Regions from separate parts of the Bacillus cereus group sp. N8 genome, predicted to be linked through region 1. Evidence: predicted binding sites of a transcription regulator. Region 1 holds the regulator's gene; each other region holds the start of a gene.

Region 1 (10,225 bases):
GTTCCGCGCTATGAATTAGAAAACTATGAAGCGGATGACATTATGGGAACGCTAGCGAAGGAAGCGAGTGAGCAAGGGGCTTATGTAAAAGTTATTTCAGGAGATAAAGACTTACTTCAACTTGTTTCCGATAATACACTTGTATGTATTCCGCGCAAAGGGATTACAGAAGTAGATGAATATACGACAGAAGCTTTATTTGAGAAATATAGCTTATCACCAAAGCAAATTATCGATATGAAAGGTTTAATGGGAGACCAGTCAGATAACATTCCAGGTGTACCAGGTGTTGGTGAGAAGACAGCCATTAAATTATTAACGCAATTTGAAACGGTTGAAGCAGTATATGAAAACTTAGATCAAGTGAGCGGAAAGAAATTAAAAGAAAAGTTAGAAGCAAATAAAGAACAAGCTCTTATGAGTAAAGAACTTGCGACTATTATTACAGATGCACCAATTACTGTGCATGTAGATGATATGGAATATAAAGGGTATGAACCAAGTGATGTTATTCCAATGTTTGAGAATTTAGGATTTACATCTCTTTTAAATAAGTTAGGCGTTACGCCTGAAGAAACAGCTCCAGCTGAATTAGATGATATTACATTTGATATTGTGGAAGAAGTTACAGAAGAAATGCTTCAGCAAGATAGTGCGCTTATTGTAGAAGTGCAAGAAGATAACTATCATAAAGCGGATATCCAAGGTTTTGGTATTCAAAATGAAAATGGTTGTTACTTTATTTCGGCAGACATTGCTCTTAAATCAGATGCTTTCAAAGTATGGCTTGCAAATGGAGAAATGAGAAAGCATACATTTGATGCGAAGCGAGCTATCGTTTCTCTTAAGTGGAAAGGTGTAGATATTCAAGGGATTGATTTTGATTTATTAATTGCTGCTTATCTACTTGATCCAGCTGATACAGATAAAGATTTTCGTGCCGTAGCAAAAATGAAAGAAACACATGCCGTGAAATCTGATGAAGAAGTTTACGGAAAAGGTGCGAAGCGTGCAGTTCCAGAGTTAGATGTAGTAGCGGAGCATGTAGCTCGTAAAGTGCATGTATTATATGATGTAAAGCAAACATTCATTGAAGAGTTAAAAAAGAATGAGCAATATGAACTGTTTACAGAGTTAGAATTACCACTTGCACGTGTATTAGCTGATATGGAAGTAAAAGGTGTAAAAGTTGATACGGAGCGTCTTCGTAATATGGGAGAAGAACTTGCAGGTAGATTAAAGGAAATGGAACAGGAAATTTATAAGCTTGCAGGAACGGAATTTAACATTAATTCACCGAAGCAACTTGGAGTTATTCTGTTTGAGAACTTAAACTTACCAGTTATTAAAAAGACGAAAACAGGTTATTCTACGTCAGCGGATGTATTAGATAAACTTATGGATCATCATGAAATTATCCCTAATATTTTACATTATCGTCAATTAGGAAAGCTAAATTCAACTTACATTGAAGGTTTATTGAAAGTTGTACATGAAGATTCATCTAAAATCCATACTCGTTTCAATCAAGTGTTAACGCAAACAGGTCGATTAAGTTCAACAGATCCGAACTTACAAAATATCCCGATTCGATTAGAAGAAGGAAGAAAGATTCGTCAGGCATTCGTTCCATCAGAAGAAGGATGGATCATGTACGCGGCTGATTATTCACAAATCGAACTTCGTGTGCTTGCTCATATTGCAAATGATCCTGGGTTAGTTGAAGCGTTCCAACATGACATGGATATTCATACGAAAACAGCTATGGATGTATTTGGTGTTGGGAAAGATGAAGTAACATCTAACATGAGACGACAAGCAAAAGCAGTTAACTTCGGAATTGTGTATGGGATTAGTGATTATGGTCTTTCGCAAAACTTAGGAATTACAAGAAAAGCAGCAGCAGAATTTATTGAAAAGTATTTAGAAAGTTTCCCTGGTGTACAAGAATACATGGATGAAATCGTAAAAGATGCGAAACAAAAAGGGTATGTGGTTACATTATTAAATCGTCGCCGTTATATTCCGGAAATTACGAGTCGTAATTTCAATTTACGTAGCTTTGCTGAGCGTACAGCTATGAATACACCAATTCAAGGTAGTGCGGCTGATATTATTAAAAAAGCGATGATTATTATGGCAGATCGTCTAGAAGAAGAAGGATTACAAGCACGTCTTCTTCTGCAAGTACACGATGAATTGATATTTGAAGCACCAAAAGAAGAAATTGAAATATTAGAGAAGCTTGTACCTGAAGTAATGGAGCATGCAATTGAACTAGCAGTTCCATTGAAAGTTGATTATTCTTACGGTCCAACTTGGTACGACGCGAAATAAGGACGTGATGAAATGCCTGAATTACCAGAGGTTGAAAATGTTAGACGGACGCTTGAAAATCTTGTAACAGGAAAAACGATTGAAGATGTTGTTATTACTTATCCTAAAATAGTAAAACGACCGGATGATGCAGAAATCTTTAAAGAAATGCTAAGAGGCGAGACAATTGAAAATATAAAGCGAAGAGGAAAGTTTTTGCTTTTATATGTAACGAATTATGTCATTGTTTCACATTTGCGTATGGAAGGTAAGTTTTTACTTCATCAAGAGGATGAGCCAATTGATAAACATACGCACGTCCGTTTCTTATTTACAGATGGAACTGAATTACATTATAAAGATGTGAGAAAGTTTGGTACGATGCATCTCTTTAAGAAAGGTGAAGAGTTGAATCAAATGCCTCTTGCTGACTTAGGCCCGGAGCCATTTGATGCTGAATTGACACCGCGGTATTTACAAGAAAGATTGCAAAAAACAAATCGTAAAATAAAAGTTGTATTATTAGATCAGCGTCTTTTAGTGGGGCTTGGAAATATATATGTAGATGAAGTGTTATTCCGTTCTCAAATTCACCCAGAACGCGAAGCTGCGTCTTTAACAGAAGAAGAAATAGAAAGAGTGTACGAAGCGATTGTTACAACGCTAGGCGAAGCAGTAAAGCGAGGCGGAAGTACAATTAGAACGTATATCAATTCGCAAGGGCAAATTGGTTCGTTCCAAGAACTCCTAAATGTATACGGAAAAAAAGGAGAACCGTGTGTAACTTGCGGTACGATACTAGAAAAAACAGTTGTTGGCGGAAGAGGAACGCATTACTGCCCAATTTGTCAGCCAAGAATATAGAAAAGAGATAACATCGGATAGGCATTTGTCATATACATACAGCAGAGCTATGTATAAGGGAGGAGTTTACCGATGTACCTTTATTTATCTCTTATTTTATTAGCTTTTACATTAAGCTTGGATAGCTGTAGTGTAGGGCTAACATATGGTTTAAGAAGCGTAAGAATTCCACTAAGATCAATTGTAATTATCGGAATGTGTTCAGCGGCTGTTATGCTCGTTTCAATGGGAATTGGACATATGATCGCGAAAATATTTTCACCTGTTATCGCAACGCGTATCGGTGGGCTTGTTCTTATTGGAATAGGGATTTGGGTATTATATCAATTTTTTCGAAGTGAGAAAAAAGAAGAACCGAAGCAAGAGGAGAAGGTCTGGAAATTAGAGATTGCCTCGCTTGGGCTAGTGATTCAAATTTTACGGAAACCGACTGTAGCAGATTTTGATAAATCAGGCACCATTTCTGCAGGAGAAGCATTGCTTCTTGGTATAGCTCTTTCTGTAGATTCATTCGGTGCTGGAATTGGTGCATCTTTATTAGGGTATGCACCCGCTATGATGGCGATATTAGTCGCGGTTATGAGTTCTTTATTTTTATTTCTTGGAATGAAACTTGGTACGGTTTTATCGAATATGAAATGGTTACAAAAATTTACATTCCTGCCTGGGGTATTACTCATTATTATTGGAATTTGGAAAATGTAAGTATGGGCGTGGAACATTAGTTTCGCGCCTTTTAATATGAGGAGGATTATTATGACAGTAGTAATTGGATTAACGGGAGGCATTGCAAGCGGAAAAAGTACGGTATCAGAAATGTTTCGTGAACTAAATATACCAGTTATTGATGCTGATATTATTGCGCGAGAAGTTGTAGAACGAGGAAAGCCAGCATATAACAAAATTGTAGAGGTGTTTGGAACGGAAGTGTTACAAGGAGATGGGGAGCTTGATCGACCTAAATTAGGAAGTGTCGTTTTTTATAATGAAGAAAAACGATTGCAGTTAAACAAAATTGTGCATCCTGCGGTACGTGAAGAAATGAATGCGCAAAAGGAGATGTACATAAAAGAAGGTATGCAAGCGGTTGTGTTAGATATCCCTCTTTTATTTGAAAGTAAATTAACAAATCTTGTTGATCGTGTTTTAGTTGTAGCTGTTATGCCGAGTACGCAATTAGAACGTTTAATGAAACGGAATAATTTTTCAGAAGAAGAAGCAACGGCACGTATTCAATCTCAAATGCCATTAGAAGAAAAAGTAAAGCGTGCAGATGAAGTGATAAATAATGATGGCACAATTATGGGAACGAAAACACAATTACAGGTAATTTTAAAGAAGTGGAACATTATTAACTAAAAAATTGTGAAATTAATGAAAATGCTTAGTGACATTCCTCCTTTTTGTGTTATACTATTATTGGGATTAGAGATAAATAGTATAACGCATTCAAGGGGGATAACATATTATGACTCGTGTGGCAATTAATGGATTTGGACGTATTGGGAGAATGGTGTTTCGTCAAGCAATAAAAGAAAGCGCATTCGAAATTGTAGCAATCAATGCAAGCTATCCGTCCGAAACGTTAGCACATTTAATTAAATATGATACAGTACACGGTAAGTTTGCCGGAACAGTGGAAGCATTTGAAGATCACTTATTAGTAGATGGGAAAATGATTCGTCTTTTAAACAACCGTGATCCAAAGGAATTGCCTTGGACAGATCTAGGTGTTGAAGTTGTAATTGAAGCAACTGGTAAATTTAATTCAAAAGAAAAAGCAATTCTTCACGTTGAAGCTGGAGCGAAAAAAGTTATTTTAACAGCGCCTGGTAAAAATGAAGATGTAACAATTGTAGTTGGTGTGAACGAAGACCAATTAGATATTACAAAACATACCGTTATTTCAAATGCATCTTGTACAACAAACTGTTTAGCACCTGTTGTAAAGGTGTTAGATGAGCAGTTCGGAATTGAAAACGGTTTAATGACAACTGTTCACGCTTATACAAATGACCAAAAAAATATTGATAACCCACATAAAGATTTAAGAAGAGCACGTGCTTGCGGACAGTCAATTATTCCGACAACGACGGGTGCTGCGAAAGCGCTTGCAAAAGTTCTTCCGCATTTAAATGGAAAACTTCATGGTATGGCACTTCGTGTACCAACACCAAACGTGTCTCTTGTTGACTTAGTAGTAGATGTAAAACGTGATGTAACAGTTGAAGATATTAATGAAGCATTCAAAACTGTTGCAAACGGTGAGTTAAAAGGAATTGTAGAATTCAGTGAAGAGCCTTTAGTGTCTATCGACTTTAATACAAATACACACTCAGCTATTATTGATGGTTTATCTACAATGGTAATGGGTGATCGTAAAGTGAAAGTACTTGCTTGGTATGATAACGAGTGGGGCTACTCTCGTCGTGTTGTAGATCTTGTAACGTTAGTTGTTGATGAAATAGCGAAACAAAAAAATGTGCAACATATTTAAGTGAACGAGGGAGAGGGCAAGTGAAAATTTGCCCTCTTTTTTTAATTTTTTCTGAAAAGGAAAAAAATTATATGAGTATATTTTGGAAAGTGGACATACCAAAAACGTTGTGATTACTGTATTTGTGAATCATTTATTTTTTTTAGGGAAAAGTAAAGAGGAAAATATGACAGAAAATCGAAAAAACTGTTGTTGCAAAATGAAAATAAACAAAGTATACTAACACTCGTAAACTTAAGAGCTGAGGTACGTAGTCACTACTTAAAGGGTTAGGACCTCTCTGGACTAACTTTCCCCCGTGGTAGTGGAGCAAGCCAAATTGCAAATTAGTTTTCAATTCGAACAGTTAGAATAAATTTACAAGGGGGAACTGTAGAATGGATACTATGGATACGATGGGTCGTCACGTGATTGCTGAACTTTGGGATTGCGATTTCGACAAGCTTAATGACATGCCGTATATTGAACAATTATTTGTGGATGCAGCACTAAGAGCTGGTGCTGAAGTACGTGAGGTTGCTTTTCATAAATTTGCACCACAAGGTGTAAGTGGAGTAGTAATTATCTCGGAATCACATTTAACAATTCATAGCTTTCCGGAGCACGGTTACGCAAGTATTGATGTTTATACTTGTGGGGATCGTATTGATCCAAATGTTGCTGCAGAATATATTGCAGAAGGTTTAAACGCGAAAACGCGTGAGAGCATCGAGCTTCCTCGAGGCACTGGTAGCTTCGAAATTAAGCAGAGAGAAACAAAAGCTCTTTAAAAAAGAACATAATTGATTTAAAATGTAAAGAGGTGTATAATGCACCTCTTTTTTAGTTTATATAAAATAGGATCATGATATGTAATAACTTAGAGTGGTCAGTGTATAAGAATGAGTTATATAATATTGTATATATATTTTCACATGTAGGTGAGTAGCGAAAAAATAAAGATTATAGTGTAAAGGAGTGAATGAATTGCGTTGTCCATCCTGTTTTCATAATGGCACAAGAGTGTTAGATTCGCGTCCGGTAGACGAGGGGCGCTCTATTCGAAGAAGAAGAGAATGTGAAAGCTGTTTAAGTCGCTTTACAACATTTGAAAGAGTAGAAGAATCACCTCTTATCGTTGTTAAAAAAGAAGGAACACGAGAAGAGTTTAATAAAGAGAAGATTTTACGCGGTTTAATTAAAGCGTGTGAAAAAAGACCTGTATCTTTAAGGCAGTTAGAAGAAGTGACACAAAGTGTGGAGCGTGAACTTCGTAACTTAGGTATTTCAGAAGTGAAAAGTGATATGATTGGTGAAATTGTTATGGAAGAACTTCGTGATATTGATGATGTTGCTTATGTACGTTTTGCGTCTGTGTATCGTCAATTTAAAGATTTAAATGTATTTATTGAAGAATTAAAAGATATACTGCAAAAAGAGAGATAGTAGAAGGTGTAGTATACTCTCTTTATATACTGTAAGTAAATGAGATAAGAGAGCTAGAAGCGGAAGCTAATAGCTCTTTTTCGCTAAGAAATTATATAATAAAGATGAACGAGTGAAATATAGGTTAGATTGGATGAGAGAAAGGGAAAGCAAGAATGGAAAAACAGTCATGGATGGAGCTATTGCCGATTGATCGTTATAAGGTAAGTGCGAAAGGGTTGTTACATAATTACGACCGGAAAGTTTTAACAATGTTGTATCAGCCGTTAATAGGTAGTAGAGCTTTTAGCTTATACATGACGCTATGGGGGGAGCTTGAGCAAGATCGTGTATTTGGAAAAGAGAATACACATCACTCCCTTATGGTGACCATGCAAATGCAACTTCCTGAAATATATGAGGAACGAGTAAAGTTAGAGGCGATTGGGCTTTTAAATGTATATATTAAAAAAGAAAAAGATATTCGAATGTTTATATATGAGCTGCAACCACCGTTATCTCCGAAGCAGTTTTTTGATGATATTGTTTTAAGTATCTTTTTATACAATCGATTGAGTCGGACAAAATATAACCAAGTAAAGCAATATTTCTTAGAAGAAGAATTCGATTTTGCTTCTTATGAAAATGTTACGCGCTCCTTCAATGATGTATTTGATTCATTTAATCCAGGTCAGTTTGAGCATGCGCAAGAAGAACTTCGTATCCCAAAAACGACAACTATGCCAAGTAACGAGAAGGGGGATGTTCCGAAAGTTTGGAATGATTTCTTTGATTTCTCTTTATTTATGGAAGGATTATCAGCGCTAGTTCCTAAAAAGGCAATTACAGATCAAGTACGAGAGTGTATCATTACACTTGCCTATGTGTATGGTGTGGATGTGTTATCAATGCAAAATATCGTTCTTGGTACGGTGACAGAGGTGCAAACAATTGATATTGAAAGACTTCGAAAAGGAGCTCGTGATTGGTATCAATTTGAAAATGGTCAAGCATTACCAGTATTAAGTGAAAGAGTGCAACCTCATGCTGCACGTACTATGAAAGAGAAAGAGCCATCTACGCAAGAAGAAATGCTAATGAAGCAGTTAGAGGAAATATCGCCAAAACAACTATTGAAAGAAATTTCAGGTGGTGCAGAAGCAACGAAAGCAGACTTGCAAATTGTTGAGGATGTAATGATAAACCAAAAGTTAACGCCAGGGGTTGTGAATGTACTTATTTATTATGTTATGCTACGCTCAGATATGAAACTTGCGAAAACGTATGTTGAGAAGATTGCTGGACATTGGGCACGAAAAAAGGTCGGTACAGTAGCTGAAGCGATGGCGTTAGCGAAAGAAGAAAACCGTCAATATCAAGAGTGGGCTGAGACGAAGAAAAAAGGTCGTACGGCGAAGAAAACAGTGCGAAGAGAAATGGTGCCAGATTGGCTTAAAGAAGAGCCGAAAGAAGAAGTGAAAGAAACTGTGAAAACGGACGTGAGTGTTGAGAAAAATACAAGTTCGTTAGAAGATGAACGGAAGCGATTAGAAGAAGTGTTGAAAAAATATAAGCGTGATTAATAAAAAAGAATGAACGCTCTTTGAGGTGAGGAAATGGAGCATATTCAAAATTCATTTACGAAATTAATGGAAAATAAAAATTTTAAAAATAGATATGAAGTCTTAAAGACAGAAGTGATGGCGCATCCGCGTGTGAAAGCATTTATAGACGAACATAAAGGTGAAGTAACGACTTCTATGATTGAGCGTAGCCTTGTGAAGTTGTATGAATATATTGGACAAAGTGTAGGGTGTGCGGATTGTCCGGATTTAGGGTCATGTAAAAACATGCTACAAGGATATGAGCCGAAGCTCGTCATCCAAGGTAAGATGATTGATATTCAATACGATCGTTGCATTAGAAAAGTAGCGTATGATGAGAGAAAAAAATATGAAAAACTTGTTCAAAGTGTATATATGCCAGCTGACATTTTACAGGCAACTATGGAAAATTTAGACCCTTCAGAGTTAGATGCACGTATTGATGCAATAGGTGCAGCGAATGAATTTTTAAACACATACGAACCGGGTAAAAAAGTACAAGGTTTATATTTGTACGGTAAATTTGGTGTAGGGAAAACGTATCTTTTAGGCGCAATTGCAAATGAGCTTGCTCGAAAGAAAATTAGTTCGATGCTCGTATACTTCCCTGAATTTCTACGTGAAATTAAAAGTTCGATTCAAGATAATTCGATTGGTGAAAAGATTGATGCAGTTAAACGGGTACAAGTATTAATGTTAGATGATATCGGAGCAGAAGCGATGTCAAGTTTTGTGCGTGATGATGTGCTTGGCGCAATCTTGCAGTTCCGTATGTTAGAAAACTTACCGACGTTCTTTACGTCTAACTTTGATTTCAAGGAGTTGGAACATCATTTGACGTATACACAACGCGGTGAAGCAGAACAAATGAAAGCAGCGCGTATTATGGAGCGAATTAAATATTTAGCGAAGCCAATTCCAATTGGTGGGAAGAACCGTCGTCATAAGTAAAAGAGCAAGCTGAGAAGCTTGCTCTTTTTTTGTTATAGTGATGATTTTTTGGAGATAAGATCAAAGTATTCAAGGTGTCTAAAACTAACGCTTTCTTCATAACAATGTAGTAACTCTTAAGCGGTTTACATATGAAGAAGAAACCTTTCGATTTAATTTTTATAATGTATATACTCAAACATCTGAATACCGTCCGTTTATCCTAATTCGTGAGGGCTGATAATCAGTGGGGATGAACAAAAACCCGACCGATTAAAGTTTCACTTTATCATAATGGTCAAATTGTTGAAAATTCATAGTAGCTTGTATCATTTTTTTCTCTCCCCCTTAATATATATAAAATTAGCAAGCCATATCGAGTGGATTTTCTAACGATGGGAGATATATTTCTACTAAGAGTGAACTTCCACAGATCGGACTCTTATAGGATTTGTAACGTATAGATGCAATCCTTTAGAGCGGGGATAAAAGGGGGGACAAAAGTGATTGAAATTTGCTTCGAAGAAAAAAATGATGCTGCGCACGTATACAGACAACTAAAGAAAAGAACGGAATCTTTACACAAGGAAACAAGTGTATATTTAGATGG
Region 2 (10,225 bases), on a different contig from region 1:
GTCACCTAAAGTTGCAACTTTATTAACAGCAGATCCATCAATCTCTACAACTGCTAAGTCTAACCAAGGGTCCTTACCAACTAATTTTGCATCAACTTGCTTTCCGTCGCTCAATTTAACAGCAAGTTTATTTGCACCATCTACAACGTGGTTATTTGTTACAATATATGCTTTATTTCCTGATTTTTTATAAATAACACCTGATCCTGTACCAGCTGTTTGCTCTTGTTCTGCCGGTTGCATCGCAAACGGATCAATAGTCTTCTGCATATTAATTACACCAACTACAACATCCTTTGCCCCTTCAACCATACCTGGCAAATCAGTTTCGCCCTTCGCTTTATTAACAACAGGGGCTAGCGTACCTTCCACTTGTTGATTAGAATTGAATGATGAAACTGCCGCGCCATTATTTTGCATCCATGGCATGTAAGGTGCTGCAAAACTAATTGTAACAGCCCCGACTACAGCTCCAACTAAACCTGTAAAAAAGTATCCTTTTTTACTACCTGATTTTTTCATTTCTCTCGTTTCACTATGCTCTTCATTTAAATTCGGTCCGTCGTAATATCCCATGTTTTATTTCCCCTCTCTGGTGAACTCGTACTTTCAGTATAGTCACTTTTTGTGTCCTTCTTGTGAACTCATCGTGAAATCCAATTAAAAAAATACTCCTATCTATCATTGTAGACAAGAAAAGTATTTTTTGTACATTCCACCTACAAAGGAGAGTATAAATTTGCTATATCCCGAAGCTAAAGTGCATAGAGTAACTTAAAGGTTATTCTTCAAATTTATAACCCACTCGAATGACAGTACCGATATGCTTCGCTCTATCTCCTAGCTTATTTCGCAGTTTTTTAATATGTGTATCAACCGTTCGGTCATCACCGTAGTAATCATATCCCCATAACTGATCTAATAAATGTTGACGCGACAACACAATTCCTTTGTTCTCCATTAAATAAACAAGAAGCTCAAACTCCTTATGTGTCAATATAATTTCTTCTCCATCTACTAAAACTGTTCTAGATAGTCGATTCACTTCTATTCCAGCTAAAGACATAGCATTTTCTTCAGTTACGCCTATCGCACCATCCGCACGTTTCAATAATGTCTTTGCTCGAGCTACTAACACTTTTGGACTAAAAGGTTTTGTTACATACTCATCTGCACCTAGTTCAAATCCTAGTAATGTATCATCCTCATCAGAACGTGCTGTCAGCATAATAATTGGTACTGCTGACTCTTTTCTAATTCGTCTACAAACAGACCAACCATCTATTTCTGGTAACATAATATCTAACATAATTAAATCAATTGTATGTTCAGCAAATAATTCTAGCGCTTTTTTTCCGTCTTCCGCTTCGATTACTTCAAAGCCTTCATTACGAAAATAATCACTAACAATTTCACGTAATCTTCTTTCGTCTTCAACAAGCAATACTGTTTTATTCATATAACCTATCCCGCCTTTTTACTCTTTCAATCGAATAATACGTTGATTGGAGCTTCCGCGAAATGGAAGTGTTAAATCTTTTTTATCAAGTTCAAATCTTCCATCGACCAAAACATCCCCATAATGTAACAATTCTATCATATCATTATTTTGGTCACTCTGTATCTCTTCTAACGTATAACCTGTATAAATCCATAGATTTTTTTTCAAATCCTTCACAGCTTTCGCTACTTTTTTCACTTCAGCAGCTTGAAAGAATGGATCTCCACCTGAAAATGTTACATCAGTTAATGGATTACTTTCAATCTCTTTCACAATTTCCTCTACTGTCATTTCAGTTCCGTTGCAAACATTCCACGATTTCGGATTATGACAACCAATACAACGATGCGGACAGCCCGCAAAAAACACGACTGTCCGCAACCCTTCCCCATCTACTACACTATCATGAATGATATTCATCACTTTCATTTATGCTTCACCCGATCCATCTCTTCGCTACGTTTCGCACTATTCCACTTCGACATATCTCCCACAAGATAGCCAGTTATACGGCGAATTCTTTCTATATTAGTCTCGTCTTCATTTCCGCAGCTTGGACATTCATTTCCAATAACTCCGTGATAGCTGCAACATTTACAACGATCAACAGGATGATTAATTGAACCGTATCCAACGCCATGCTCTGCCATTGCTTGTACAATTTGTTTTAACGCCTTTTGATTATGCATCGCTGCTCCGTCTAGTTCAATATACGTAATGTGCCCTCCATTACATAGAGCATGAAAAGGTCCTTCTAAACGAATTTTATTTATCGCTTGAATGTTATAATAAACTGGAATATGGAATGAATTCGTATAGTAATTATGGTTCGTTATACCGCTAATCTCACCAAATTCTTCTCTGTCTTTTTTCACAAACTTCCCTGATAAACCTTCTGCAGGAGTTGCAATGATTGAGAAATTCAGTTGATGTTCTTCTGTCGCCTTATCCATTCTCTCCCTCATAAAGGAAATAATTTCATATCCAAGTTTCCATGACTCTTCATCTTCTCCATGATGCTTTCCTGTTAAAGCTACTAAACATTCCGCAAGACCGATAAAACCAATACTTAACGTCCCTTGCTTTAAAATAGGTGCTACAGAATCTTCAGGCTGTAATGTTTCTCCACCACGCCATACACCTTGTGAATATAAAAATCGAAAATCTCTCGCTCGCTTCGTACATTGATACGCGAATCTCTCTAATAATTGCTTAATTCCTAAATCCAAGTAATAATTTAGCGCTTCAAAAAACGCTTCTTTCGATCCACTAATTAGCCCTAATTTCACTAAATTAATAGAAGTAAACGACAGATTCCCTCTTCCTATTGCTGTTTCTTCTCCATGTATATTAGACATAACACGAGTGCGACATCCCATGTAACATACTTCACTTTCAGGTCGCCCATCATAATGCACTGCATTAAACGGAGCATCTAAAAATGAAAAGTTAGGGAATAATCGTTCAGCCGTTGTCTCTAACGCTAATTCAAATAAATCATAGTTCGGATCAGATTCTTCAAAGTTCACACCTTTTTTCATTTTAAAAATTTGAATAGGAAAAATTGGTGTTTCCCCTTTACCAAGACCAGCTTGTGTCGCTTTTAAAAGCTGTCTAACTAATAACCGTCCCTCTTTTGATGTGTCTGTTCCATAATTAATAGAAATAAACGGTACTTGTCCACCGCCCCTACTATGCATACTATTTGAATTATGAATGAACGCTTCACATGCCTGATACGTATCATTTTCTGTTTCTTTCCATGCAAATTCTTCTATTTGTTCTTTCGTAAGCGGATATGACTGTAGTCGTTTTTTATGTCTCAGTACGGTTTTTCTCACATATGGAGCTAAATCAATATCAAAGAGTGCAAACGATTGACCACCATGCTGCATGTTTTGATTCGCTTGAAAAATAATTGAAGAAAGCGCCAACGCACTTTTAATGTCTTGCGGTTGTCTCATATGTCCATGTCCAGTATGAAAACCGGTAGCAAGCATTTGTGCTAAAGGAATTTGCGAACAAGTCGTCGTTCCTGTTGCATAAAAATCCAAATCATGTGGATATAATATATTTTGATTTATCGCTTTTTTCACTTGATCTGATAGTAAATTTGCTACAGCATAGTACTTTGCACTCTCAGATGCGAACGTTCCCATCACTCCCATTGGAGATCGGCCATCTACATTTGCATTTTCCTGCATTAAATCTTGTTCATTACCGTGGACAATTGTCCCAAACACTTTCATTAATTCTTCTCCACGTGTATTTTGTTGTAACATTCATAACCCTCCATCAATATGTTGGTGTCTCTTGATTAAAATGTTACAACATATAGTCTTATTGTTTCTGTAAGAAATGTAACATTCCTGTGAATTTTTTTTCACGAAATAATGAATTTTTCATTTACAAAAAAGAAATGTGCTCTTTACAAATGTATGGTACAATAAACGGGAAAAACTCTTTTTACCCTTTATCAACACATTTGAATAAAGGAGACTGAACTTATGGTTACTACATATCTTTTATTTATCGTTGCCTACTTACTTGGCTCGATTCCATTTGCATTAGTCGTTGGAAAAATTGGCTATGGAATCGACATTCGTGAGCACGGAAGCGGTAATTTAGGCGGAACAAATACATTCCGCACATTAGGGAAAAAAGCAGGTTTCATCGTTACAATTGCTGATATTTTAAAAGGTACATTAGCAACAAGTCTACCGATTATTTTCGGATTAGATGTTCACCCACTATGGTTCGGCTTAGCTGCTGTTCTTGGACATGTATATCCAATTTTCGCGAAATTCCGCGGTGGTAAAGCAGTTGCAACTTCTGCTGGCGTGCTATTATGCTACTCACCAGTTGTTTTTGCAATATTAGCTGTTGTCTTTTTCAGCCTTTTATTTACAACAAGATACGTATCACTTTCTTCTATGGTAACAGCTGTCGTTGCTGTTATTGCATCCATTGTTAGCGGGGATAAAATCTTCATTATTGCGATGTGTTTATTAGCAGGTATGGTTATTTATAAACACCGTGCAAATATCGGACGAATTATAAATAAAACTGAACCGAAAGCAAACTTTTCAAAAAAGCAAAAATAAGATCGTAACCCACATAACGCAAAAAGAAAACGTGAAGCATATTAATAGCGTCTTTTTGCGTTATTTTTTATACTAAAGAAAAAGCAACATAATCTGGAGGAACTATACATGAATCTTTCCGTAACAAAAGAAGCAGCACAATGGTATAAAAACGAATTAAACTTACAATCGGGTGAAACACTACGCCTTTTCGTACAATACGGCGGTTGCAGTACTGTGCAAAAAGGACTTTCTTTAGGTATTCGTAAAGATGACCCTGCACATCCTGCTGTTCAAACTCAAGAAGAAGGTATTAACTTCTTTATTGAAGGCGATGATGAGTGGTTCTTCGATGGACATAATTTATCTGTTACACTTAACGATGGTGATGATTTCCCTCAATTTAATTATGAAAAATAAAAAAAAGCGTGGCTTCTGCCACGCTTTTTTTATTTCTTTTTAATTTCCTCATATTTCGCATACCACTCAGGATATAATTTTTTAAATGATACAGGGCGGAACCCTTCTTTTTTTGCACAAATATTCGTTGTACTTGCAGTAATGCAAAGCTCATCATCACCGTTATATATTTCATAACCATATACAACACGAAGCGGGCTCACAGTATCAATCCACGTTTTCACAATTGCTTTTTCTCCGTAACGCATCGCTTTGCGATATGAAATTTGCAAATCTAACACAGGAGAAATAATTCCTTCTTTCTCCATTTCAACATATGAAAATCCTAAATCTTGTATAAGTTTCGTGCGACCTAGTTCGAGCCACACCAAATAATTTGAATGGTAAACAACACCCATTTGATCTGTTTCCGCATAACGGATTTCAACTTCATGTTCTGCTACAAACATATGTATTCGCCTTCTTTCACTTCTGCTGCCTTGCATACATTTAATCATAATACACCGGAATCAAAAATAAAATAAAAACAGTGAATCTTTTCCTGAAAGGAGCAAGCATATGATTCAAATTGTAACTGTTCGTAGCGGTGATAGCGTATATAGCTTGGCATCAAAATATGGATCAACACCTGACGAAATAGTAAAAGACAACGGATTAAATCCAGCTGAAACGCTCGTTGTTGGTCAGGCACTTATCGTTAATACGAAAGGAAATAATTATTATGTGCAGCCTGGTGACAGCCTATATCGAATTTCTCAAACGTATAACGTTCCTCTTGCTAGTTTGGCTAAAGTTAATAATCTATCGTTAAAATCTATACTCCATGTCGGACAGCAATTATATATACCGAAAGGGACAAAACGAGCAGTAGAATCCATCGCTTATTTACAACCTTCAACAATACCGATAAAAGAAAGTTTAGTAAATGCTACACGTGCTATTAATCCATTTTTAACATATTTAGCCTACTTCAGCTTTGAAGCAAAAAGAGACGGCACTTTAAAAGAACCAACGGAAACAGCTAAAATCGCTAATATTGCAACTCAAGGCAAAACCATCCCTATGCTCGTTATTACAAATATCGAAAACGGGAACTTTAGTCCTGAACTAACATCTGTTTTGTTGCGTGACCCAACCATTCAAAATAAATTTATTACGAACATTTTGCAAACAGCTGAAAAATACGGTATGCGAGATATTCACTTCGATTTCGAGAATGTGGCGCCCGAAGATCGCGAAGCATATAATCGTTTTTTACGAAATGTGAAAACACGCTTACCTAGCGGGTACACATTGAGTACAACTCTCGTACCGAAAACAAGCTCCACTCAAAAAGGAAAATTCTTTGAAGCTCATGATTATAAAGCACAAGGGCAAATTGTTGATTTCGTCGTCATTATGACATACGACTGGGGTTGGCAAGGCGGGCCACCGATGGCTATTTCTCCTATCGGTCCTGTAAAAGAAGTACTTCAATATGCAAAATCTCAAATGCCTCCACAAAAAATTATGATGGGGCAAAATTTATACGGGTTCGATTGGAAACTTCCATTTAAACAAGGTAATCCGCCCGCAAAAGCTGTTAGTTCTGTCGCAGCGGTCGCATTAGCACGTAAGTACAATGTTCCTATCCGTTATGATTTCACAGCTCAAGCTCCCCATTTTAATTACTTTGACGAAAACGGTGTACAACATGAAGTTTGGTTTGAAGATTCACGATCTGTTCAAAGTAAATTCAATTTAATGAAAGAACAAGGTATTGGCGGTATTAGTTACTGGAAGATTGGTTTACCATTCCCACAAAATTGGCGTTTACTCGTCGAAAACTTTACGATTACAAAAAAGGGCTGACTTCCGTCAGCCTTTTTTGTACATTCTGTTAAGATTCATCTTTTATTTCACTTTTTAATGAATCAATACTTTCTAAACGTCTTTGATTTTTCGCTTCAATGGCAGCACGATCTTTTTCATTAGAAAGTTCCGCTGTTTCTTTTGCTTCATTAAAATTATCAATCGTATTTTGTACCATTTCTTGTAATTTTTCAGCGTTGTCATTTCGATTATCTGGATTCGGCATGTACTTCCCTCCTAATTCTTTATACATACCATCTTAAATTACCTATATTCCTTCAAATTTATACAAAAAAAGGAGAATGCAATATTCTCCTTTACTTTAACCGTTATCAACAATCGGTTGTTTACCAGTTTGGTCTTGCATTTGCTTCCCTTTATTGCCACCAGCTTTTTTCGATTGTGTTCCAATTTGATTTGGTGCAAAGTCTTTTGAATTCTTTTTCGGATTACCCATTACTATCGCCTCCTTAACACTAGTATCGTACTAGCGTTAAGAATTATTCAGCTTGCTTAAAAAGTTTCATTTCATAACGTTTTTCAATACGTTCTTCAATTCGATCGATTGCATCGCGATCGCTTAATAATTGTTGTTTATTTTCATTTACAAGTTCTTCAAACGATTTACGGCGACTTCTTCTCATGCTGCTCACCCTTTCTCCTTCGCTTTCTTACTACATAGTATGAGCAAATGAAAAACTCTTTAATCAGATTTGTAAGAAAATTTTATGTTTTAGTACTCCTAAAAAAGCTCCGTGTATAATAAATTAAAATGCCCCCGAAATCGGGACACAGATCAAAACACCTAAACCATCTGCCCCAATTCCCTTAGTACTTTTGGTATATTTCCAAAAGGATATTATTTCCTACAGGTTGTTAAATCGATAAATTGGATCGATACGTTACCATTTCATCCATATCTTAATTCGGAAAATATTTTGAATTCCAAGCAAATGTCCCTCGATTAATATTGGCTTTAGTTGTAATATCCTTAAACGTATATAATCGAATCTACCCCTTTTTCATGTATTAATTTAGTTCCTGTATAATGTATTGCTTCTTTAGTACGAGCTATACGTAAATCAGTGTATGCTTTTGCCAATTTTTCCCTTCCTGAATTTTTTTAGACATATTTTTATAAAGTGTTCAGAATACAACAGATCGGCTATTTCTGTTTACTGAACGTATGAAATACACAAACTATAATAATAAATATAAATAACCGACACTATGTTGGTTAAAAAATAGGAGGTACAAAAATGAAAAACCAAGTATCAATAGTAGTTGAACATGAATTGAATGACGTAACACCAGAAATGATTGACTGGTGGTGGGATAATATCGATAACTCTGAACGATATAAACTATGGCACCCAGAAGAACATGTTGATTTTAAGTGGCTAGTTGATCCTAAAGTGCATGGGCATGTAGGAGCCATATCAGCTTCAATCGAATCTGCTGGGGATGGACTAGAATTCCCGCTAAGAATCAGATGGGAAGACCCTAAAGATTGTCCTATAAATACCCATTACAGCCATGTTTTAATGGGTTCATGTTTAGATGATAATGACGATGTAATTTCACAAGTAATACATCAATACGAAAAATCCGAGAACGGTACAGTAATGACTTCTACATTCATTTTTCCGAAAGGATTACCACCATTTATTAATCTAAGTGGTTTATATAAACACAATGTAGAAGAAATGAGTGAATTCAGTAATTTTTTACCAGAACTTTTCAAAGAAAATTTGTAAGATAACTAAACAGCTTTACATTTAATAAGCGACTAACTAGAAACCAAATTGGCCCCCACCATTTTAGATAGGACTAAAATGGTGGGGGCCTTTCAATATCAAATCAATCACATTACTTCTTCTCAGTAATGTACTCTGCTCTTCAAATGAAAAACAACTCCGTTACATTTACATACTTTGTATGCGAATTCAGGAGGTGTTTTTTCCTATACCACGATTCGGGTTCACTTCAAAATAGCACACGGAGTTTTTTATACCAAAACTTTTAAATACTCTTTTAATTTTTCTTCTGCATTCACTTCACTTTCTTTATAATCACGCAGCGCTCGTAATACGAAATCATACTGTTCTAAAATATAACTTTCTAATTTCAAGACATCCTCTAAGTTATTAAGCATAATTCTCGTATTACCAACTTCACTTTTTAACGCAGGTTCACATTTTAAACTCGTACATATTTCTTTCACATCATCTTCTAATATTTCTGTTAATATGTATTTCTTTCGCCCTTTTACTTTTACTCTCATAACCGGATAAAAAGCTTTTATATCTAAATAGCTTCCTACACTCATACAACGAATCCATTCAATATCACGGTTATTTCGTACAAGCATTTCTTTTACCGCTTCAAATACTATTGTTTCATCAAGCACTTCTTTCTTCGCTTTTCTTTTTCCTTCTTCTTCAACTGATGCACACCTTTGATAAACTGCCGCACACGTAATACAATCGTCAAATGCATTATGAGAACTTAAGCGAATTCCAAGCATTCGTTTTAACGTTTCAAGTTTATGGTTAGGCGCGTGTTTCATATATTTTTTCGCCAAAAATACAGTATCGATAACTTTATTTTTCGGCTCAGGTAGTCCAAGCATATTTACATTACTCTTTAAAAAACGCATGTCAAAAGAGGCATTATGTGCCACAATAACATTTGTATGTAAAAATGCTAAAAATAAAGGTAACACTTCTTCAATCGTCGGTGCATCCGAAACGCGATAATTTGTAATACCTGTTAAACTCGTTATTCGTTCCGGAATTGGACGCTCCGGATTCACATAGGAAACAAACTGATCTACTAGTTCATGATTACGATATTTCACTGCTGCAACTTGAATAATTTTATCATTATAAGGGTTAAATCCTGTTGTTTCAAAATCAATTACAACATAATCTAACGGTAAGGATACATTCCCCACTCCAGACACTCCTTTATCTCTAAACATTTATATTTCTTTTATCATATCACGAAGCTTTCACTACTTGAAAAAGAAAAGGCAGAAACGATTATATTCCATCTCTACCTTTTCGCCGTTATTTTAATTTAGCAATCCGTTTTTCCATCTCTTTTTGCGTCATCGGTCCAATAAACTTATCCTGAATAACACCTTTTGTATCTATAAAATACGAAGTTGGGATCGTAATTACTTTATACGCTGTTGTCACATCAATGTTCTTGTCCATTAAAATAGGAAAAGTAATCCCTTTTTCTTTAGCGAAATTTCTTACTTTTTCTTCTCCCCCTCCTTTTTCTGAAGGCGTATAATTTATTGCTAAAATTTCTACATTTTCTTTATGTTCTTTATAGAAAGCCTCCATATCAGGCATTTCTT
Region 3 (10,225 bases), on a different contig from region 1:
CGCGTTTGGTGTCTCTTCTGAAAATGTAGTTACTGCATCAAAACCTAAAAATGAGAAACAAAGAATTGTCGCACCTGCAACTAACGGTGATATTTGTATATCCGATTGAAAAAACGGCTGAATGGAAAAAACTTCTCCTGTTCCCTCTCCCGCTAATAAACCTTTTATAACTAGAAAAACAAACACGGCCATTACTAACACTTGAAATATTACTAAGAACGTATTGAAATTAGCAGTAACATTTACGCTAATCATATTTATTAATGTAACCAGGAGAACAAAACCAATGACCCATACCCAACTAGGAACACTTGGAAAAAATGCTGACATATAAATTCGCGTTAATAGTGCGTTCACCATCGGTAGAAATAAATAATCCAATAACGCGGACCATCCAACAAGAAACCCAAGCCTTGCACTAATTGTCTTCTGCGTATACGTATAAGCAGATCCTGCGGTAGGAAAAACCTTTACCATTTTTCCGTAGCTTGCAGCGGTAAACAACATTCCTGCTAATGCAATAAGATAAGCTCCTGGAACATGACCGCCCGTTTTTTCAGAAACGATTCCAAATGTATCAAATCCAACCATCGGTGTCATATACCCGACCCCTAGCATAACAATTGACCAAAGTCCTAATGAACGTTTTAAACCAACTACTTTTCCCACCTATCATTCCCCCTACTTTCTCTATCTAATTTCCATTTAAAAATCGACAGTTAAAAGGAAGCGTTTTCAAGTAACTGAATATCACATCAAGTATTACCTCCCTTTTCGTTACTTTTTAAATATTCATGCAATTTTTAAGCCAAAATTTCTAGACTTTGAAAATTCAATATTAAAAAGAACGTATAGGTGTAGTTGGACCTCATTTCTTCTCATTTTTTATTCATTTTTACATAAGTTATTCAATCTCTCATACCACTAAATATGAAAATAAAACTTTAACCCGTGTATTTTCTTTATCCCCACTTCCTCGCAAACTGGGCTTTTACAAGATTAAAACATTTTCATGAAATAATAACATTATGTAAACCATTCATAGCAAAAAAGCTGTCTTCTCTATAAAGACAGCTTTTTCTATAACACTATATTAAAAATTGAATACGAAGTCATCGTCAGCTAACTTTTCAACGTTCGTTGCTTTTACGTAACCATTTCCTTTTACAGAGAAGAAATCATGGTTTTTCGTATCTGTACGTAAACCATTTAAAACGATTGGGTTAATTTCTTCTTCTTCAAACTTCGGCTCAAGCCCTAAGTTCATAAGTCCTTTATTCGCATTGTAACGAACGAAACGATTTACATCCTCTACAAGACCGATAGAAGTGTAAATTTCTTCTGTATATGCCATTTCAATTTCATATAGTTCCATTAATAATTCTTGCGTTTCTTTTTGCACTTCTTGTTGATCTTCTGCAGAAAGTTCTGCGAAGATTTGTTGTGCTAAAATACCGACGAATACGCCGTGAATGGACTCATCACGAATTATTAGGTTAATAATCTCACCACTTGCCGTCAATTTCCCTTGACCTGCTAAATAAAGTGGATAGAAGAATCCACTATAGAATAAGTAACTTTCTAAGAACACACTTGCTACCATTGCCATGTATAACTCTTTTTTCGTTACTTCAGACTTTAATAAACGACGATAGTAATTAGTAACAATACCAGCTTTTTTCTCAAGTAATGGATGGTTATCTACCCATTCAAAAATATCATCAATTTCTTCTTCAGTAGCTAACGTTGTGAAAATATGACTGTAACTCTTCGCATGTACTTCTTCCATAGCGCCCATGAAAGCTAATACACTTTTCGCTTGTAAATTTTCAAGATGAACAAGCACAAGAGGCATCCCTTCGCCACCTTGTTTCGTATCTAAAAGTGTTAAACCACCTAATACACGCTTATAAGCAATTTGCTCTTCTTTTGATAATTGTGCCCAAGTATTTTTGTCAGAAGACACTGCGATTTCTTCTTCTGTCCAAAACTGAGCGATGTTTTGCTTCCAAAACATTAAACTAAAATCATCTTCTTTTTTGTTCCAGTTTACCGCACGCATTAAATCGCCCCTTCTCTAAATAAACATAAAAAAATTGATAACTAAGCATGAGCAGGGTTCAGAAAAACCCTGCTCATAATGTCTCACTTTTTATATTAAACGGTACAAGCCACGCACTCTTCTACGCTTAATTTACGTGTTCTCGTATAATAAAGACTCTTCAAGCCTTTTTTATGTGCATAAATGTAGTAACGTGCTAACTCACGTGTTGAAATATCACTATTAACATAAAGAATAGTACTAATTCCTTGGTCAATATGTTCTTGAATTTCCGCGATTAAATCAATTAATTTAAACTGATTCATATCGTAAGAAGATTTATAGTACCAGAATGTATCTTTTGATAAATACGGCATTGGATAATATGTTGTCGCATTCGCATACGTTCTTGATTCAATTTGACTTACGATCGGCATTACGCTTGAAGTTGCATTTTGAACGTAACTAATCGATTGTGTCGGAGCGATTGCAAGACGATATGAATTATATAACCCATTCTTCTTCACTTGCTCTTTTAAACTTGTCCAATCTGCTTTTGTTGGAATATGAATTCCTTCAAATAATTGCTGAACTTTTTCAGTTACTGGGCTGTAATCTGTCGTTTCATACTTTTCAAAGTATGTGCCGTTCGCATAATCAGACTTATCGAAGTCTTTAAATGTTTCGCCTTTTTCTTTAGCGATTTCCATACTTTTCTCAATCGAGTAGTAATTTAACATCATAAAGAATGTACGAGCGAACTCTTTCGCTTCTGCACTTTCATATGCGATTTTATTTTTTGATAAATATCCGTGTAAATTCATTGCTCCAAGTCCAACTGAATGAAGCTCATCATTTGCTTTTTTCACAGTTGGCGCATTCGGAATGATCGTCATATCAGAAACAGCTGTTAAAGCTTCCATCCCCGCATGAACTGCTTCACGAATCTCTTTATTTTCCATTACATTTACGATATTTAACGATCCTAAGTTACAGTTAATATCACGACGGATAATGTCATCTGTACCGTAATCATTTATTTCAGAAGTTTCTTGAAGCTGGAAGATTTCTGTCTCGAATGTTCAACCGAGTTCGCTACTACTCAGTCCGTTGCTCATGCAACTGCTGTATGTCACCATACAGGACAGACTATATCATCACCTACAGCATTACCTGGTTAGGTGCTCCGCTTTTCGAACGCCAATCGCTTGCGCTCTACTCCCAAATGGGATAGTCGTTAGGCTTTTACTTATCTTAATTCAGAAAGTCTCTTATTACTTTATGTTGTCCGATAACTCTGCTATACAAAATAATAAGATACATTCTGAACTTTTATATTTTCATTCTAAGATAAGATTTAGCACGGTAGGTTACCTCAAACTTGAGGCTTTCCCCGTTTAACGGAGTGTTCGACTAGCATTTCTACTAGAAGGTGCTACATATTTAACACAAGTTCGACATCTTCACAGTTCCAATATCCTTCAATGGATGCTGGTTATTTGCATTTGATTTAAACATTAAGTATGGATAACCAGACTCAAGCTGGATCATAGCGATTTTAATCAGCATATCACGTGCACTAATATCTAGTGGCTTCTTCTTCACTTTCGGATTGCTCATTAATTCATCGTACATTTCATCAATATCTATATCATCTAAATGTTTTCCGTACTCTTTAAATACTGTATAAGGCGCGAAAACATGGAAAGGTTCGTTTTTCTCAGCAAGTTCAAAGAACTTACTTGGAACGATAATTCCGATTGATAGAGACTGAATACGGCTCTTCTCATCGGCATTTATTTTTTTTGTATCAAGGAATTCAATAATATCCCAATGGAAAATGTTTAAGTATACAGCGCCGGCACCTTTTCGTTGGCCAAGTTGATTCGCATATGAAAACGAATCTTCAAGCAATTTCATAACAGGTACTACACCACTTGCGGCGTTATCAATACCTTTAATTTGCTCACCACGTGCGCGTAGCTTAGATAAGTTTAAAGCTACTCCACCACCGATTTTCGATAATTGCATTGCAGTATTAATGTTAAAGCCAATTGAATTTAAGCTATCATCCATCTCTAACAAGAAACAAGACACCATTTCTCCTCTTCTGCTTCTTCCCGCATTTAAAAAGGTTGGTGTCGCTGGTTGGTAGTTTTGTTTTACAATCATGCTTGCGAAGTGTTTTGCCTTCGCAACATCACCGCGTCCTAAGTATAATGACACAATTGCTACACGATCTTCATAGCTTTCTAAGTATTGTTTTTGATCATTCGTTTTTAACGCATAATCTTTATAGAACTTAGATGCTGCCATATAAGATTGGAACTCGAAGTTTTCACCATAAGCGATGTTATATACTCCCTCTACTTCCTCCAAGCTATACTCGTCCAGAACGTTGTAATAGTAATCGTGTTCTTTCATATACTCCATTCGCTCTGCCACGCTATTAAAATGAACGGTATTCTCTCTAGCTTCTTCCATAAAGACTTCTAACGCCTCTTTATCTTTATGAAGCTGATAAAAACCGTCCTGCATTTGCGTGATTTCATTATTCAGTTCAATGTGTCGCAATCTCCCGCACCCTTTCTTTAAAATATTCTACATCATTATTTGTTCCAGATAACTCAAATTTTGATACAATAGGCACTTCATATTTAGTAGAAATTTTGTCAGCACTTGCACCGAACATGTCTCCCCAATTACGATTGCCGCTTGCAGATACGCCTTTTAATTTTTCATTATTGCGTTCTAAAAAGTCTAAAACACGTTCCGGTACATTGCCAAAACCTGTTGTATACGTAATAAGAATAAAGTCTTCATCTAATACTAGAGCTTCATCAATTTGAACGGCCGGCATATTTAATTTGTGGATGAAACGCTTCACGTTTCCTGTCATAGAATCATATGCAACTAACATTTCCGACCCTCCCTCTCCAATATATATTCTCTGTATGTCGTTTCTTGTTTTCTCTATATATTGTATTACGTTTCAAAATAAGACACAAGATATATGTATAAAATCTTTATTTTTTTAACTTTTACTTTTCGACATGATCATCGTTTTTTTTCAATACAAAGACTATGAAACAACATTCTAAAACTCATGTCAATAAAGTGCTTTTCAAAAAAGTTGTCAACGCATTTAACCTCATTTTAAAAAAGTTAACAATATTTTTTGTCGTAAAACAGTAAATGCTGGAGGATTATATTTCTCCAGCATCACGCAAAAAAGAACAGACATTAAACGATAATCTGTTCTAAACAACGATTACATTTATCAATTTTACTTTATTAAATATTATACATACTCTTTCGTTCCTCGTTACATACTAAAAGATAACTATTATAGAAAAAGATTATTATTATGGAACTTCAATTTATTTATGAAAAAAATTATTCCGGGTGCTCAATACGCAAAATATCTTTTATAAATATATGATGTGGATTCTCATCTTTATCGAGCATTGTACATACAGGCGCTTCTTCATCAAAGTATACGATCATTCCTTCTACGTACTGATATGTATGTTGAACTTGTACAGTTACTTTAATTTCTACAGCTTCTTCATATGCTCTTTTTATTTTCTGAAGCATTTTTGCTGAACATTTTCGTTTCTCTGGATACATAACCATTCCCATAAACCTATTCCCAGCTCTATCTTTCCACATATAATCCCAATGCGGTAAAATGCCTTGTTTAAAATCGCCCATAATTCTCCTCCCCTTTATCTTCTATTTATGAACGTGGTGTTTCTGAATATGTATAAATTACCTGTCCACCGCGCTGTGCGTTCCCGATAATATGTTTAAAATCTTCTCGACTTACTACAACTTTCCTAAACGTATAAAATACATCTTTCGTTGCAACATACTCCTTTATTTCACCATTTTTCAGCTGATCCAAAATTGCATTTGCTAATTGTTCATCCATGTATTTCACCTCTCTGCAATAGTTTATTTTATCGCATCTTCTATAGGTCGACAACGGTAAATTTATCCCGTTACTATTATGTAATTCACTTTCATTATTTTTATAGCTATATCACTTTATTATTTTCGCACTAAATATCATATACTAACATAGCTACTTCTCTATATCAAACTTTTTGACGCTCTGTATAACAAAGTTCCAATCCACTGTTTGTTATTTTATTTTATGCTACAATATATGCATAGAACTAGGAGGGATACTATGATTCGGAAAGCAAAAAAGACAGATGCGATAGGAGTAGCACCTTTACTGTATAACGCTCTGCACGAAATTGCTGAAAAAATCACAGGTAGCACAGTTGAAGCAAAAGTGATACTAGGACTTGAAACATGGTTCGCAAAAGAAAATAATCGATTGAGCTATGAAAACTGTTTAGTGGCTGAACAAGATGGAAAGGTAGTTGGGGTTATTGTCGTTTATCACGGTAGTGACGCTGAACAACTTGATGCACCAATCGTACACTACTTAAGAGAACTACATGAAGACGAATCCATTACGTTAGAAAAAGAAGCTGAATTTGATGAGTATTATATTGACACGTTGTCAGTTTCAAATATGTACAGTGGACGTGGCATTGGCTCTAAATTAATCGATGCAGCTGAACTTCATGCAACTGAAAAAGGTCATGAAAAAATCGCCTTACTTGTTAATTTAGAAAACAAACGCGCTTTTTCACTATATGAAAAACTTGGTTACAAAAAAGATAACATCGTTATGCTTGTTGGTGAACCGTATGCCCATCTAATAAAACCATTACGGTCATTAGTTTCTATATCTTAAAAGGACAATTCTTTTTGCTTGTTATGTAAAGAAAGAGGCTGCCAAAGGGACAGCCTCTTTTATGTTAAATTCGTATTTAATACATTTCCATCCATTGCCTCACGAAATGTATACGTTGTACATCCCCATGGCTTTCTATGGAAAATAGGCGAACCTGACCACCCCATTGCCCTCAGTTCAGTCCCAATCATCACATTAAAATAACTATGACCTACAAGAGCAATACGTCCGTGTACGAGCGCATAGCGGTGTAACATATTAGCAGCTTGCCTTGCTCTTTCTCGTACTTCCTTATAAGACTCAACATCCTTACTATAAGCAGCTATCCATAGTGTACGTCCAATAAACATCCATACATTAGGTTTACATTTCAACCATTTTGGAGCATAAAAACCTGTCGGAATTTCAGCTTCCCTAAAAAGAGGATTTTGCACAAAAGATAAAGAATCCGTTAATTCGGTTGCTGATCGCACAGCACGCCTCTGATCACTCGTTACGACCAATTTCGCTGTTGTAATCGCCTCAATTGTTTCAATCGGTATATGAGCTTCTTTTACCGTAGTTCCTAAATCATATTGCTTCATCCATTCACGAAATGAAATAATTGTCATTGGCTCTATAGTACTGTCCAAACGACCATGACGAATAAAAGAAATTCGCATTCTTTCCACTCCCCATTCATCACTTACGAACTATATTATGTACTATTTCTTATTGCCATCATACCATGCATAAAAAGAAAGTTATATATCATTACATATCCCCACTACTATTATGCGTTATCGATGCATGCACACCATCCAGTCCATCAAAATATATAGTTGTTTCATGTTGACGCATTTTCTTCAACTGTATATAAGAAAATAAAAATAATAAAATCGCTATAAAGCTCCCCACAATTTCAAACATCATTTTACCGCCCCTAATTTCTCCTACTTTAGTAGGTCATTGTATCTTTTTTATTATACTCCCATATAAAGATGTATGCATTTTCATCATTCCTCTCCTAACAATATTTTTTTACATATTTTCTTACAAAAAGTGAATATTTTTTGAATTTTTACTTTGGAAACATTTACAAATTAGTAAATATAGTTCAAAATAAGAGGAAATAAAAAAAGCCCAAATTATTCTTTTTTGGGGAAAACTGTAACAAGGAGAGTTGCTTATGCAGATCGCAGAAACTGGAGATATCATTGAATTTAAAGGTGGAATGCAAGGCCGTGTTCAAAAAGTAAATCAAAATTCCGTTATTGTTGATTTAACAATTATGGAAAATTTCAGAGAACTAGATATGGAACCTCTTACAGTTGTAAGCCATAAAAACTATACTGTCATTAATCAACATGCATAATATAATAGAAAGAAAGGATCTGTATATCATACAGATCCTTTCTTTCTATATATATTAACGATTATCAACTGTTTCTGGATATAGATCGTGGTTCATCATACGGTAGTCTGCCATTTTCTCATACTTAGTTCCTGGGCGACCGTAATTACAGTAAGGATCGATTGAAATCCCACCACGTGGTGTAAATTTCCCCCATACCTCAATATAACGTGGATCCATTAATTTAATTAAATCATTCATAATAACGTTCATGCAATCTTCGTGGAAGTCACCATGATTTCGGAAGCTAAATAAATACAGCTTTAAAGATTTACTCTCTACCATTCTTTGTTCTGGAATGTAGCTAATATAAATTGTTGCAAAATCTGGTTGTCCTGTTTTCGGACATAAACTTGTAAATTCAGGACAATTGAATTTTACAAAGTAATCACGATTTGGATGGTTATTATCAAATACCTCTAAAATTTCTGGGCTATATTCAAATAAATATTTTGTATTTTGATTTCCTAATAATGTTACATCTTTTAAATCTTCATCTAATCTTCCTGCCATTTTAAACATCCCTTCTCATTATACGCCGCGTTTATTTCCCCATACTAACGCATGAAGCTGAGGCAATACTTTCGCATCATTCATTTCTTTACAATTAACAGCTTTTTCAATAAGCCACTCATACTTATCTAATAATTTCTTAATAAGCATTGCATCATCCACTGTTTTCGTATTATCGTTCCCTACTTGTAAGAAAAATGGTACATCCGGATAACGTTCGTGCATCTTAACTGCATATTCAAAGTCATGATCATCGAATACGACTACTTTTAAACTAATATCTTTTCCTGCTAGTTTCTGAATAACATCATCTAACTTCTGAAAATCTGTTTTCATTGTTGAACTTGGTGGTTTTGGCGAAATCGTTACCTCGTCAATTTGAAGTAACCAATCTTGCCATTTACTCCCTTGTGTTTCGATCGCCGTTCGCATCCCATTTTCTTTTAATATAGAAAGAAGCGACTCAATATTTTTCAATAAAACAGGATTTCCACCCGAAATCGTAACATGAGAGAAATTTTCTCCTCCAATTTCAACAAGCTCATTCCAAATGTCTTCCGCTGGCATTTGTCTAATTTGATCTTTCGCCGATCCATCCCACGTAAAAGCCGAATCACACCAAGCACAGCTATAATCACAGCCCGCTGTACGGATAAACATTGTCTTTTGTCCTACAACCATTCCTTCACCTTGAATGGTCGGACCAAATATTTCTAAGACGGGGATTTTACTCATCGAGCATCCACTCCCGTCTCACTTCCGCATAACTAGTCGGTGTCTCAAATAGACGAACAAATTCAACACGCGCTCCTTTGTATTCATTCGCACGATTATCTTTTGTTAATGCTTCTGCCATCTTTTCATAAATCCAAACTACCATATTTTCAGCAGTCGTATTCATTGCTGGTAATGTTTCATTTAAATAACGATGATCTAAATAAATTTCTATTTCATTTTTCCAAATTTCTTTTATATCTCCAAAGTCAATTGCAAGTCCTATTTCATTTACATATCCACTAATTCCAAATACAACTTTATATGTGTGGCCATGTAAATTTTTACATTTACCTTCATAACAGTGTAAATGGTGTGCTGCATCAAATGTAAATTCCTTGCTGACCATTACTCTTTTATTATGATATTGAAGTTGTTCACGCTGAATATCCTTGTCCATTTTTTGCAAATTTTCTACGATGCGAAATCCAAAAAAGTTATCCATTAGTTGTTCGCTCCTTCGCGTTCTTGTAAGTACGTATCTAATCCTGCTTTACGAAGTTGACATGCTGGACATTCACCGCAACCATCACCAATGATTCCGTTATAACACGTTAATGTTTTTTCTCGAACAAACTCGAATGCTCCAAGTTCATCAGATAATTTCCACGTCGCTGCTTTATCAATCCACATAAGCGGTGTATGAATAACAAACGGATAATCCATGGATAAATTTAAAGTAACGTTTAACGATTTCACAAACACGTCACGGCAATCTGGATAACCACTA

The links. Region 1 encodes NrdR, which represses ribonucleotide reductase genes. Its sites were predicted from a motif close to AACACNATATATNGTGTT; they were not measured.
Positions count from the first base shown of each region.
Region 2: a site for NrdR is predicted at 3,826-3,843, ahead of JDS80_RS07895 (anaerobic ribonucleoside triphosphate reductase). Genes of this name have one in related genera too.
Region 3: a site for NrdR is predicted at 5,011-5,028, ahead of nrdI (class Ib ribonucleoside-diphosphate reductase assembly flavoprotein NrdI). Genes of this name have one in related genera too.

Region 1 covers NZ_JAEHBK010000006.1:206,970-217,194, forward strand. Annotated here, with positions in the region: gene polA (DNA polymerase I) at 1-2,337, shown strand, start outside; gene mutM (DNA-formamidopyrimidine glycosylase) at 2,350-3,180, shown strand; gene ytaF (sporulation membrane protein YtaF) at 3,253-3,885, shown strand; gene coaE (dephospho-CoA kinase) at 3,937-4,539, shown strand; gene JDS80_RS12555 (glyceraldehyde-3-phosphate dehydrogenase) at 4,649-5,677, shown strand; gene speD (adenosylmethionine decarboxylase) at 6,064-6,447, shown strand; gene nrdR (transcriptional regulator NrdR) at 6,644-7,102, shown strand; gene JDS80_RS12570 (replication initiation and membrane attachment family protein) at 7,258-8,664, shown strand; gene dnaI (primosomal protein DnaI) at 8,698-9,636, shown strand; gene ytxC (putative sporulation protein YtxC) at 10,119-10,225, shown strand, end outside.
Region 2 covers NZ_JAEHBK010000003.1:302,578-312,802, forward strand. Annotated here, with positions in the region: gene JDS80_RS07880 (S1C family serine protease) at 1-576, opposite strand, end outside; gene JDS80_RS07885 (response regulator transcription factor) at 782-1,459, opposite strand; gene nrdG (anaerobic ribonucleoside-triphosphate reductase activating protein) at 1,478-1,930, opposite strand; gene JDS80_RS07895 (anaerobic ribonucleoside triphosphate reductase) at 1,927-3,783, opposite strand; gene plsY (glycerol-3-phosphate 1-O-acyltransferase PlsY) at 4,009-4,605, shown strand; gene JDS80_RS07905 (HesB/YadR/YfhF family protein) at 4,714-5,004, shown strand; gene JDS80_RS07910 (acyl-CoA thioesterase) at 5,034-5,453, opposite strand; gene JDS80_RS07915 (glycoside hydrolase family 18 protein) at 5,563-6,855, shown strand; gene tlp (small acid-soluble spore protein Tlp) at 6,884-7,081, opposite strand; gene sspN (acid-soluble spore protein SspN) at 7,178-7,312, opposite strand; gene JDS80_RS07930 (FbpB family small basic protein) at 7,356-7,499, opposite strand; gene JDS80_RS07940 (DAPG hydrolase family protein) at 8,115-8,612, shown strand; gene JDS80_RS07945 (3'-5' exonuclease) at 8,864-9,811, opposite strand; gene JDS80_RS07950 (TlpA family protein disulfide reductase) at 9,927-10,225, opposite strand, start outside.
Region 3 covers NZ_JAEHBK010000004.1:34,916-45,140, forward strand. Annotated here, with positions in the region: gene JDS80_RS08580 (amino acid permease) at 1-669, opposite strand, end outside; gene nrdF (class 1b ribonucleoside-diphosphate reductase subunit beta) at 1,094-2,062, opposite strand; gene JDS80_RS08590 (ribonucleotide reductase large subunit) at 2,158-3,108, opposite strand; partial or broken gene JDS80_RS08595 (ribonucleotide reductase N-terminal alpha domain-containing protein) at 3,488-4,615, opposite strand; gene nrdI (class Ib ribonucleoside-diphosphate reductase assembly flavoprotein NrdI) at 4,602-4,961, opposite strand; gene JDS80_RS08605 (hypothetical protein) at 5,438-5,755, opposite strand; gene JDS80_RS08610 (hypothetical protein) at 5,781-5,975, opposite strand; gene JDS80_RS08615 (GNAT family N-acetyltransferase) at 6,237-6,815, shown strand; gene JDS80_RS08620 (histidine phosphatase family protein) at 6,875-7,477, opposite strand; gene JDS80_RS08625 (hypothetical protein) at 7,569-7,727, opposite strand; gene JDS80_RS08630 (YkvS family protein) at 7,984-8,169, shown strand; gene queF (preQ(1) synthase) at 8,224-8,721, opposite strand; gene queE (7-carboxy-7-deazaguanine synthase QueE) at 8,740-9,456, opposite strand; gene queD (6-carboxytetrahydropterin synthase QueD) at 9,449-9,940, opposite strand; gene queC (7-cyano-7-deazaguanine synthase QueC) at 9,940-10,225, opposite strand, start outside.